Regions from separate parts of the Shewanella sp. 10N.286.54.B9 genome, predicted to be linked through region 1. Evidence: riboswitches for the same ligand, from Rfam matches in the RefSeq annotation. Region 1 holds a riboswitch; the other holds the start of a gene.

Region 1 (5,596 bases):
GTAGTCATCATGATCGGCTTCAAAGCGTGCTACGTGCTCGTCAATACCGTGGCCTGCAGTAACCGCAAAGCCGCCCATGTAATCGGCAACTCCCGAGTCTTTTGGTGCAACAAAATCGGCTAAACAGAAGTTATCGTTCCCCACACGTTCTATCTGCATCCGCAGGTGATGAGTGGTCATCTCAAGCTCGCTGCGAGTTTCATCGGTGTAAAGCTCGATATCATCGTGGTTAACAGTATTGGCTGGGAACAGTCCGATAACGCCTTTGGCTGTTAGCCACTTTTCACTGATGATTTTTTCCAGCATCGCTTTACCATCGGCAAACAGTTTACGTGCTTCTTCACCGACCACTTCATCTTCTAGAATACGTGGGAAATGCCCGTGTAACTCCCAGCTTCTAAAGAAGGGGGTCCAATCGATACGTTCAACTAAATCTTCTAGCGGGTAGTCATCAAATACCTGGCGCCCAAGCTGATTAGGCACGAATGGGGTGTAGTTTTGCCAGTCATGCTGGCAACGATTTTCACGTGCAGCTGCAATAGAGGTGATGATCTTGCGCTTAGTCTGCGACAGACGCTTTTCGCGCATCACATCATATTCGGCGTAAGCTTCATCGATAGTGGCTTGGCGTGTCTCGTTATTAATCAGCTTTGACACCATAGGCACAGCGCGAGAAGCATCGGCGATATAGATCGCACCTTCAGGTGAGTGCGGCGCGATCTTAACCGCGGTATGGATTTTTGAGCAGGTAGCGCCGCCAATAATCGACGGAATAGTTAAGCCTGCTTTATGGAAGGACTTAACGTTATGTACCATTTCATCCAGACTTGGAGTGATGAGGCCTGACATACCAATGATGTCGACGTTTTCGGCTTTAGCCACCTCGATGATCTTCTCAACCGGCACCATCACGCCTAAATCAATCACTTCGTAACCATTACAGGCCAGCACGACACCAACAATATTTTTGCCGATATCATGGACGTCGCCTTTAACCGTCACCATTAAGATTTTTCCGTTGGACTGGCCAGCAACTTTTTCAAGTTCAATATAAGGGTTGAGGTAAGCAACAGCTTTTTTCATCACTCGTGCCGATTTAACTACTTGTGGCAGGAACATTTTGCCTGAGCCAAATAGGTCACCTACGATGTTCATGCCATCCATTAATGGCCCTTCAATTACATCTAGCGGGCGACTGGCTTGGCTACGTGCCTCTTCAGTATCTTCATCAATAAAATCCGTAATGCCTTTTACTAATGCATGAGCTAAGCGCTCATTGACCGGTTTTGTGCGCCACTCTAAATCTTCTTTCTTGGCGGCCTGACTGCCATCGCCACGGAATTTTTCTGCCACTTCGAGTAGCAATTCAGTATTACTTGAGTCGTTAACGGTGCATGGCAAGTTCTGCACAATGGCTTCGACCCGCGCTTTAAGCTCAGGATCAATATCATCGTATATCGCCAGTTGCCCAGCGTTAACAATACCCATATCCATACCAGCTTGAATGGCGTGGTACAGGAATACCGCATGAATCGCTTCACGTACCGGGTTATTACCACGGAACGAGAATGACACGTTGGAGACACCGCCTGAAATCATGGCATGGGGCAGGGTACGCTTTATCTCTGCGGTGGCTTCTATAAAATCGACCGCGTAGTTGTCGTGTTCTTCAATACCAGTAGCAATGGCGAAAATATTCGGGTCAAAGATAATGTCTTCTGGCGGGAAGCCCACTTTATCAACCAACACATTGTATGCGCGAGTACAGATCTCTACTTTACGTGCTTTAGTATCGGCTTGGCCGACTTCATCGAATGCCATCACAATGGCAGCCGCACCATAGCGTTTCACCAATGTGGCTTGCTCAATAAACTTCTCTTCGCCCTCTTTAAGCGAAATAGAGTTAACGATGCCCTTACCTTGAATACATTTTAGGCCCGCCTCAATCACCTCCCACTTAGAGGAGTCGATCATAATCGGTACACGTGAAATATCTGGCTCAGAGGCTATAAGGTTAAGAAACTTGTGCATGGTTTCAGCGCCATCGAGCATGCCTTCATCCATGTTGATATCGATGATCTGCGCGCCGTTTTCAACTTGATCGCGGGCAACACTGAGCGCTTCTTCATATTCGCCGGTTTTAATCAGGCGTAAAAACTTAGCCGAGCCAGTAACGTTAGTACGTTCACCTACGTTTAAAAATAGTGAGGTTTCATCAATCGTGAGCGGCTCGAGCCCTGATAGGCGGCAAGCTACTGGAATATCGGGCAGTTTTCGTGCTGGATGCTTAATAACGGCTTCGCGAATGACGCGGATATGAGCTGGCGTGGTACCACAACAGCCGCCAATCACGTTTAAAAAGCCTTCCTCGGCCCACTCTTCGATGATTTCTGCCATTTGTTCAGGTGTTTCGTCGTAACCACCAAATTCATTGGGTAGACCAGCGTTAGGGTGCGCCGAGACAAAACACTCGGATATTTTTGATAACTCTTCTACATATGGGCGCAGCTCTTTTGGCCCTAATGCACAGTTAAGCCCAATGGTTAATGGCTTTACATGGCGCAGTGAGTTGTAAAAGGCTTCAGTCGTTTGCCCGGTAAGTGTTCGGCCTGAGGCATCGGTAATGGTGCCTGAGATCATAATGGGCAGGCGGAAACCTTGAGTGTCGTAGACGGTTTCAATGGCAAATAGTGCCGCTTTTGCATTGAGGGTATCAAAGATGGTCTCAACCATAATGATATCGCTGCCGCCGGCAATAAGCGCATTAATCGACTCAATATAAGCTTCGACAAGCTCATCGAAACTGACGTTACGAAACCCAGGGTCGTTAACATCAGGGCTGATGGAGCAAGTACGGTTGGTTGGACCAAGGACGCCAGCGACATAGCAATGACGGCCCGTTTCTGCTTCAACTTCATTGGCGGCTTGTCGAGCAAGACGGGCACCAGCAAGATTAATTGCAGCTGAGTGCTCCTCCATGTCGTAATCGGCCATCGCGATGCGAGTTGCATTGAAGGTGTTGGTTTCAATGATATCGGAGCCAGCCAGCAGGTAATCTTTATGGATCTGCTTGATCGCTTCTGGCTGAGTGAGCACCAACATGTCGTTGTTACCCTTTACATCACAATGCCAGTTTTTGAACTGCTCACCGCGGAATTGTTGCTCTTCAAATTTGCGATCTTGGATCATGGTGCCCATCGCACCATCAAGTAGTAGGATCCCTTCCTCTAACTTTTTAGTCAGTACTGCTAAAACCTTGTCGGCAGTATCTTGGGTGTGCGGGACTGGGCTCAGGGTATGTGTTGCCATAAAAAATTCCTACCAAATACAGAGTCGCAAAATATAAATTCAGTTACCTTGTCCATTCTTATCAACTAAAAGCTAGCATTACTAGATAAAGCTATTTTTGTTTGGACATTTATACGTATAGACGGCCATAATACGTGAGTCATTAGCGAAAGTGCAAGCCCTAAAACCTGATACTTTTTCATGACGAAAATGTGAAGGTTTACTTGTAAGTATATGATTAATATAATTAGTTGGATTGTTTGGTGAAAAAAACCAAGATAATTTTACTGCGTCATGGTGCCTGTGAAGGTGGCAATGTTTTACGTGGTCATACGGATGTTGTGCTGAGTTTAGCTGGAAAAGAGCAGCTAAATGTGGCTTTTTCGACTCTTAAAAATAGTAAAACCTGTCATTTGGCTAAAAACAGCATGGCGGATCTAGTGGTGAGTTCGCCATTATTGCGCTGCTCAGAGCCAGCTCACGCTTTTGCTATACAGCACAATATTAATTTTGTTGAACAGCCTGGCTTTATGGAACTTAATTTTGGCGATTGGGATGGGCAGCTTTTCACTGAGCTTTATCAGCTATTTGCTGAACGGCTAGATGCTTACTGGGCAAACCCATGGGCCAATTCCCCACCAAACGGCGAAACGATGCAAGCTTTTGAGTCTAGAGTCGATAAGGCTTGGGACGCTCTACTTGAGCAGCATAAAGGTAAGGTTATTTTACTATTAACCCATGGCGGGGTTATTCGGCATTTAATGGCTAAATCACTCGGACTAAAACAGTGCGCAGGGATCTACAGTGCTTTAAAGTTGCCCTATGCTGCGACGGTGGTTATCGATGTATTAGACGACGGTGACCAGCAATACCTAAGCCTTAATTGGGGACTGGAGTAGCGAGTAGTTGATCAAGTGCAATGCCTTATTGGCATTGCGTGATAAACTGCCACATTATTACCTCAACAATGAGGTAAACAACACGATTTTTATTTGAGTTAGGTGCCTAATCGCACAAATTGGGAACCGGTGGCCGAATACGGCTAATGAGTCCGGACTGTACCCGCAACTGTATGGGTGTGAAATAATTTTCGCCCCAAGTCAGATACCAGCCTAACTGAACCATACTGAATAACTTGAGCGGGTGTCTCAAGGGAGTTTATTAGCACATGCTTTGCAGTTTATTGAATGTCTAATCAGGCATCAGAAACAGTCCTTACTGTTAGCGGCTTAGGCTGGAAATTAAATGGCCAGTCCATATTATCAGATATCGAATTTAGCTTAGCTAAAGGGCAGATGCTGGGAATAATCGGCCCCAATGGCGCGGGTAAATCCAGTTTACTGCGCTGTCTATATCGCTTTATCAAGCCTACAAGTGGCGAAATCAACCTATTTGGTCAGCCAATAACAGCACTATCTGCAAAGGCATTTGCCAAGCAGATTGCCGTAGTACTGCAAGATACACCACATCATTTTGAGATGACCACAACTCAGCTTGTCAGCCTTGGATTGACGCCCCATAAAGGCGCATTTGAATTCACCAATGCTGATGATCGAGAGGTTGTGGCTCAGGCTCTAATTAAAGTGGGCTTAGCTGATAAAGCTAACCAAGCTTATGAAAGCTTATCGGGTGGCGAGAAACAGCGTGCGCTCATCGCTCGTGCGATTGTGCAGCGGCCACAGCTGTTGATTTTGGATGAGCCGACAAATCATCTCGATATCCGCTACCAAATTCAAACCCTAGAGTTACTGCACACGCTTAACATTACGGTCATCACCTCAATTCATGATCTTAATCTTGCCAGCGCTTTGTGCGACGAGTTATTACTCCTTGATAAAGGGTGCGGTGTAGCAAAAGGCACTCCCAAAGCAGTGTTAACCGAGCAACGTATCGGCGAAGTGTTTGATGTCTGTTGTGAAGTTAAACCTCACCCGCAGCACGGTAACCCGCTTATCAGTTATTTCTATGGTTATGAACCGCGCAGTAAATCGCATCATGGATTAGAAGAGGGTGGCAAGGATGTCTAATTCATTGTCTGCTATTACTCAGGCTAAATGGCAACAGTCTTATCAATTGCTCTTGCTACTTACGCTATTACTTATAGCTATTCTTACACCATTTGCCGCAACCAGTTTTGGTGCGGCGAGTATCTCAGCGAGTGATGTGTTACAGGTATTTAGTCACAAATTTTTTGGCCTAGGTGACAACCAAGGTGTGACTGAACGCATTATTTGGGAGCTAAGGTTACCGCGAGTGATGCTTGCATTTATTGCTGGAGCGGGCTTATCGATAGCTGGAAGCGTACTGC
Region 2 (5,596 bases), on a different contig from region 1:
AGTACAGATCATTAAAAGTAGGTACTTTAAAGGCTGTACCCGTCGTGGCAGATAAACGCCAGTTTTTATCAAACTGATATGCTAAGCTGACGTTATAAGTCGTTTCACTGTCGATATTTTCAACATCATCATAACGAACCGCTACTTCGGCTAGTAGCTGCTGCCACTGCTTGCCAACTAAAATATATGCGCCAAGAATGTCTCTCTCGTCTTGAGCATAATCCCCTAGTACAGCCTCGTTTGACCAATCTAAGCCACCATTGAGGTTTAAACCATCAGCTAACAAATACTGATTGTTCCAGCTAACCTGTTTACGCATCGTTTCAAAGTCAGCGCGCGGTACATCGTTATTATCGCCGCGAAAGTTCTCGTTATAATCTCTAGACTGATTTACAGTGAATTTGCTTGTAAGTTTGTCACCTTGGTATTGAGCACCTAAGTTCCAAATGTAGTTTGCATAGTCAGATTCGTCCGCGCTACCACTGGCGTAGATATCGTCGTACTGAGTATTCCCTCGGTCGTATTGGCCACTCCATAATGCTTGCCATTGCGGAGCCAATTGCTGCGAGCCCTTAAGAGATAAAGATGTACGACTGTAGCCATCATCATCCTTCTCTGAATCTGCACCCTGATAAATATCATAGCCGTCTGATTGTTCGCGGTTTACAGTCAAGGTGCTACTGCCTTCACCATGCTCAATACCGACTCCCGCAGAGCCTCGAATGTAGTCATTAGAGCCATATTCAGCACCAACATACCATTCATCACTCTTCAGCTGACGAGTAAAGATTTGAACCACACCGCCAATGGCATCACTGCCCCATACAGACGCTCTAGGACCTTTCAACACTTCAATACGCTCGATGCTTTCAGGGGACAAGGTGTTAAAACTAAAGTTACCCAATGTCGCCGAACCTACCTTTACGCCATCAACAATGACCAATACATGGCTTGAATTTGTGCCGCGCAAGCTAATTGAAGCACTTTGCCCTGCACCGCCATTTCGCACAACACTAACGCCTGGCAGTCTTTCTAACACGTCTGCAACCGACTTAGGATTCAAGCGTTCAATCTCGCTGCGTTCAATAGTATTAATAACGGTAAGCTGTTTTTCAGTGCTTCTATCGAAACGGGTACCGGTTACGGTAATAGTTTCATCAATAGTCACGTCTTGATTGGATTCTGCCGCCACTGTTGGCAATGCAGTTAAGCTGAATACGCCGCTGATAAGCAACGCAATTTTAGATGGTTTAGTACCCATTTACCCTTGACTCCTAAAGGAAAACGGGGCAAATGCGTCACGGCATTGTAAATCAAATAGCGCATAGTTCCTTCGCTACATTTACCAGTTGCCGCACTTCGAGATCTGCCCGCCGAAATCATCGAAATCACTTTACGGGCCGGTCTCCGGACTTAGGTTCTATATTGATGAAGTCATCAATATGCGACAACAAACTTTAAAGCGCTTGTGCCTCACCATTCACCGTTGCGGGGGCAGTGTCAGAATTTAACTGACTTCCCGATTATCCTCAGCCAACAATTAATGTTGAAACTAGAGGCACCAATAAAGTTGACTAGTTAGTTATTTTTTATCGTTGTTACGCTGCGGTATGTTGAGGTTACCGCTTTGTGCGCGCATTATAGACGTCTATACGGTTAAATGTCTAACTAATCAAAGAGCAGATTTGTTCTAGCTTAGATTGCAATGAGTGAACTTACGACTATTACCTGTCGGAGCTAGATAGAATTCACCCACTAAGTCTTTAGTCTTACTCTGTGATACTCATTAGAAAACCAAGTATCAAAGCCATTTTTAGCAAAGGCATGTCGATTCTAGGTGAAGATTTAAGTGCCATCCATTTAGGTCAAAACACAGTATCAGGCCACTGATGTTTTAATTTAAATTAAACGGGCTGACCGCAGACATAAACTCACGATAGTTTTTCTTTTCAACCAGAGTGCTGATGGTATTAAATTCATTACCTCGCAACGACTTATGGATAAGATACAAATCCTTCTCTCCGCTAATAGCAGTATAATAACCAACCTCACTTAGGCGTTGAGGCTCTTTATAAAAATCTATTTCAAGTCCATTTAGATGGGTGTTTGGCATTCGGGTACAACCAATGATGGCACTAGCAGTTTGATGACCATTAATAAATTCATTATCAACGCGTTCATATATCACCTCACCACTGCAGTTATCTCGATAGGTAGCAACCATGGTATCAAGGAAATCATCCGGTTTAATATTAACTGCCATCCCCTCGAAACCTTGAATGCATACCATTGAAGACCAATTATTTAGGCCTTCAACTTGAGGTAAAAACTCAGCAGAGAACATCCCATCTTCTCGTTGTGTATAGGCTAGTTTCCAGTCATCGGGAAGGAAAAAACTTAATTTCTGGCTAAAAATAGACAGTTGCATAGGCGACTTATCAATCGAGCTCTCTGTCGTTTCTGATGCATACGCCCCCATTGAAAAATGACAGCATAAAAGTACTGAACAGATTACCCAGCGTGACGGCTGACTTGCTTTCATACCTTTACAATCCTTGTTTAGGGTATTTATGTTTAACAGATTGTATCGTTACAGCAGCAAAAGGCATAGATAAAAATCTCTCCTAAGGGTACAGCCAGCTTTTAGCGAACCAATAGTTAATCTATTCAACCGCATACTTGAAACGCCATCACTCATTATCATTTTATTAACATAAGGGCTTGCACATTATGATTACATTTGTAATCATAATTAAAAATTACAACTGTAATCAATAGCTATCATCAGTGAAGTAATAGCTATTGACGAGATAATCATCATGAAAGAGATAAGTAATGCTGAGCTCAATGTACTTAATGTGCTTTGGCAAAAATCGCCAATAAGTGCCAGCGAAGTTGTAGCCCAGTTAAGTAAGAATAATGACTGGCACGAGAAAACAGTTAAAACGCTGCTTAATAGACTTGTTAAAAAGCAAGCTATCGGTTTTGAAAAACAGGGTCGTAGTTACTTATATTATCCACTCATTGCTCAAAGTGATTATCAACTGAAAGAGAGTGAATCTTTTATCGAAAGACTCTTCTCTGGTCGGGTTGCTCCTTTAGTTGCAGGCTTTGCTCGCGAAAACAAGCTAAGCGCAAAAGATGTTGAAGAGTTACAACAACTGATTGATACCTGGCAAGAGGAAAATAAGTCATGAGCCTTTGGTTACTGCAGCAAACTCTGTTATTAAGCCTTATTTGCAGCATACTATTACTTGGCCATAGCAGATTACAGAAACACTTAGGTGCACACAAAACCTATACTTTGTGGATGTTATTACCGCTACTTTTGTTGAGTTCTATATTAGTCAACTATGTTCCTACGCAACTATTTCCCGTGCAATCTAATCAGATTGCTTATTACAGTGTTCAGGCCGGCAAAGCCATAAAGCAAAGTGAATCATCTTGGTACAGCCAAGCACTAACCGTCATCTGGCTTATAGGTTTAAGCACAATGTCACTGGCATTGTGGTTGCAAGGCGCTTACCTACGCACATTGCTACAGACAGCTAAAAAGGTAGAAGGTTTAGCTTCCTACCTAGCAACATACAGCCATGAAAAGGTTCACTCTCCTATGCTCGTTGGGGTTATTCACCCCAAGATTATTCTACCTACTGGGTTTGTAAATCTAAGTCCGCTACAGCAGCGTGCCATTATTGAGCACGAACAATACCATCACCAAAGATTAGATCTGAGTTGTAATCTTTTAGCCTACGGGATCTTAGCTGTATTTTGGTTTAACCCTTTGTTTTGGATAGCGTATAGACGTTTTAGGAATGATCAGGAGTTAGCCTGTGATGCTAAGGTAACTGCCACTCTCGATACTGCAGAGAAAATAGTTTACAGCAAACTGTTGCTCGCATACTCACAACAAGCTAATCACGGCTTGTTACACACACACTATGGAAACAAACACATACTCAAGGAGCGTATAATGCAAATGAGAACTCATCAACAAGGCCAAAGTGGCTTAGCCGTTATTGGGCTGACTGTGGCACTGGGCTTAAGCAGCCTTTTACTTAACCAGCAAGTGTTAGCCGGAGATGATAAAAATCCTGATATCCATCCAGTTATCAGAATTGAACCCGCCTATCCTGCTGCGGCAGTAGAAGCCAATCAAAATGGATTTGTAGTAATGCAATTTGATATCACTCCCACAGGCGAAGTGAACAATGTTGAAGTGATCAAGTCATCGCCAACTGCAGTATTTGATGCATCAGCCATTAAAGCCTTAAAGCAGTGGCGTTATAGCGAGTCTAAAACTGGCGCAAAAGGCTCGTTAGTACAGCTTGATTTTGTTGTTGAAGCACCAGTGAGTAACATTGAAAAAATTAAAGTGACCTCAAAATAAGCAGACCAACCTGTCAGTAGTTATAGGAAAGAGCTGTAGATATTGAACAGGCAGACTTTACGATACGAGATAAACACCAGGAATGCTGCGTTTATCAACAAAGAGCCTAGATGCTCTTTTTGTCGTTACAAAAAGCCATAAAAAAACCCGGTGCAACACCAGGTTTTAATTTAACAAAAAACTTGCCACTAACCGTTATCGACGCTTAAGTATACTCTCGTTCAATACGCTCAGCATTTTCTCTGTGTCATCCCAACCGATACATGCATCGGTTACGCTCTGGCCATAACATAGCGATTGTCCTTCAACAGGGTCCTGACGACCTTCAACTAAGTTACTCTCAACCATAACGCCAAATATCGATGTTTCACCAGCACTTAATTGGCCCGCAACATCATCGGCAACAGACATCTGTAGTGCAAACTGTTTGCGGCTATTAGCATGGCTAAAATCAATCATAATATTATTCGCAAGCCCGGCTTTATCAAGTTGCAGGTTGATCTCTGCCACGTGTGCTGCACTGTAATTAGGCTCTTTACCACCACGTAAGATGATATGGCAATCAGGATTACCTTTGGTTTCAACAATCGCTGAATGGCCAAATTTAGTCACCGATAGGAAATGGTGTGGCGCACTGGCTGCACCAATGGCATCAATGGCCACCTTGATGGTGCCATCAGTACCATTTTTAAAGCCTACAGGGCTTGAAAGGCCAGAAGCTAGCTCTCTATGTACCTGCGACTCAGTGGTACGCGCGCCAATGGCTCCCCAGCACATTAAGTCAGCAACATATTGCGGCGTGATCATATCTAGAAACTCACCAGCCGTAGGTAAGCCCATATCATTAAGATCTAGCAACAGCTTGCGAGCAGTGCGTAAACCATCATTGAGCTTAAAGCTGTTGTCCATATACGGATCGTTAATCAAGCCCTTCCAACCAACCGTAGTACGTGGCTTTTCAAAGTAGACTCGCATAACGATTTCTAATTGATCTTTGTACTTTTTACGCAGCTCAACAAGACGTTTACCGTACTCAACAGCTGCAATAGGGTCATGGATAGAGCAAGGACCGATAACCACTAAAAGGCGATCATCTTTTTTTGCTAAGATATTATGAATGCTTTCACGCGCATTAAATACGGTCGCTGATGCGTTCTCTGTTGCCGGAAATCGCTCCAAAATGGCAATTGGAGGTAACAACTCTTT

The links. A riboswitch is a leader RNA that binds a small molecule or an ion and turns the genes downstream of it on or off. The one in region 1 is predicted to bind cobalamin.
Region 2: linked by a shared signal. The riboswitch ahead of AB4135_RS15925 (TonB-dependent receptor domain-containing protein) and the one ahead of AB4135_RS20515 (ABC transporter ATP-binding protein) in region 1 are both predicted to bind cobalamin.

Annotation. Positions count from the first base shown of each region.
Region 1 covers NZ_JBFRIY010000070.1:56,764-62,359, reverse strand. Annotated here, with positions in the region: gene metH (methionine synthase) at 1-3,309, opposite strand, end outside; gene AB4135_RS20520 (histidine phosphatase family protein) at 3,552-4,187, shown strand; cobalamin riboswitch at 4,271-4,419, shown strand; gene AB4135_RS20515 (ABC transporter ATP-binding protein) at 4,476-5,315, shown strand; gene AB4135_RS20510 (FecCD family ABC transporter permease) at 5,308-5,596, shown strand, end outside.
Region 2 covers NZ_JBFRIY010000044.1:11,932-17,527, forward strand. Annotated here, with positions in the region: gene AB4135_RS15925 (TonB-dependent receptor domain-containing protein) at 1-1,261, opposite strand, end outside; cobalamin riboswitch at 1,381-1,581, opposite strand; gene AB4135_RS15930 (hypothetical protein) at 1,895-2,542, opposite strand; gene AB4135_RS15935 (BlaI/MecI/CopY family transcriptional regulator) at 2,820-3,197, shown strand; gene AB4135_RS15940 (TonB family protein) at 3,194-4,390, shown strand; gene aroG (3-deoxy-7-phosphoheptulonate synthase AroG) at 4,586-5,596, opposite strand, start outside.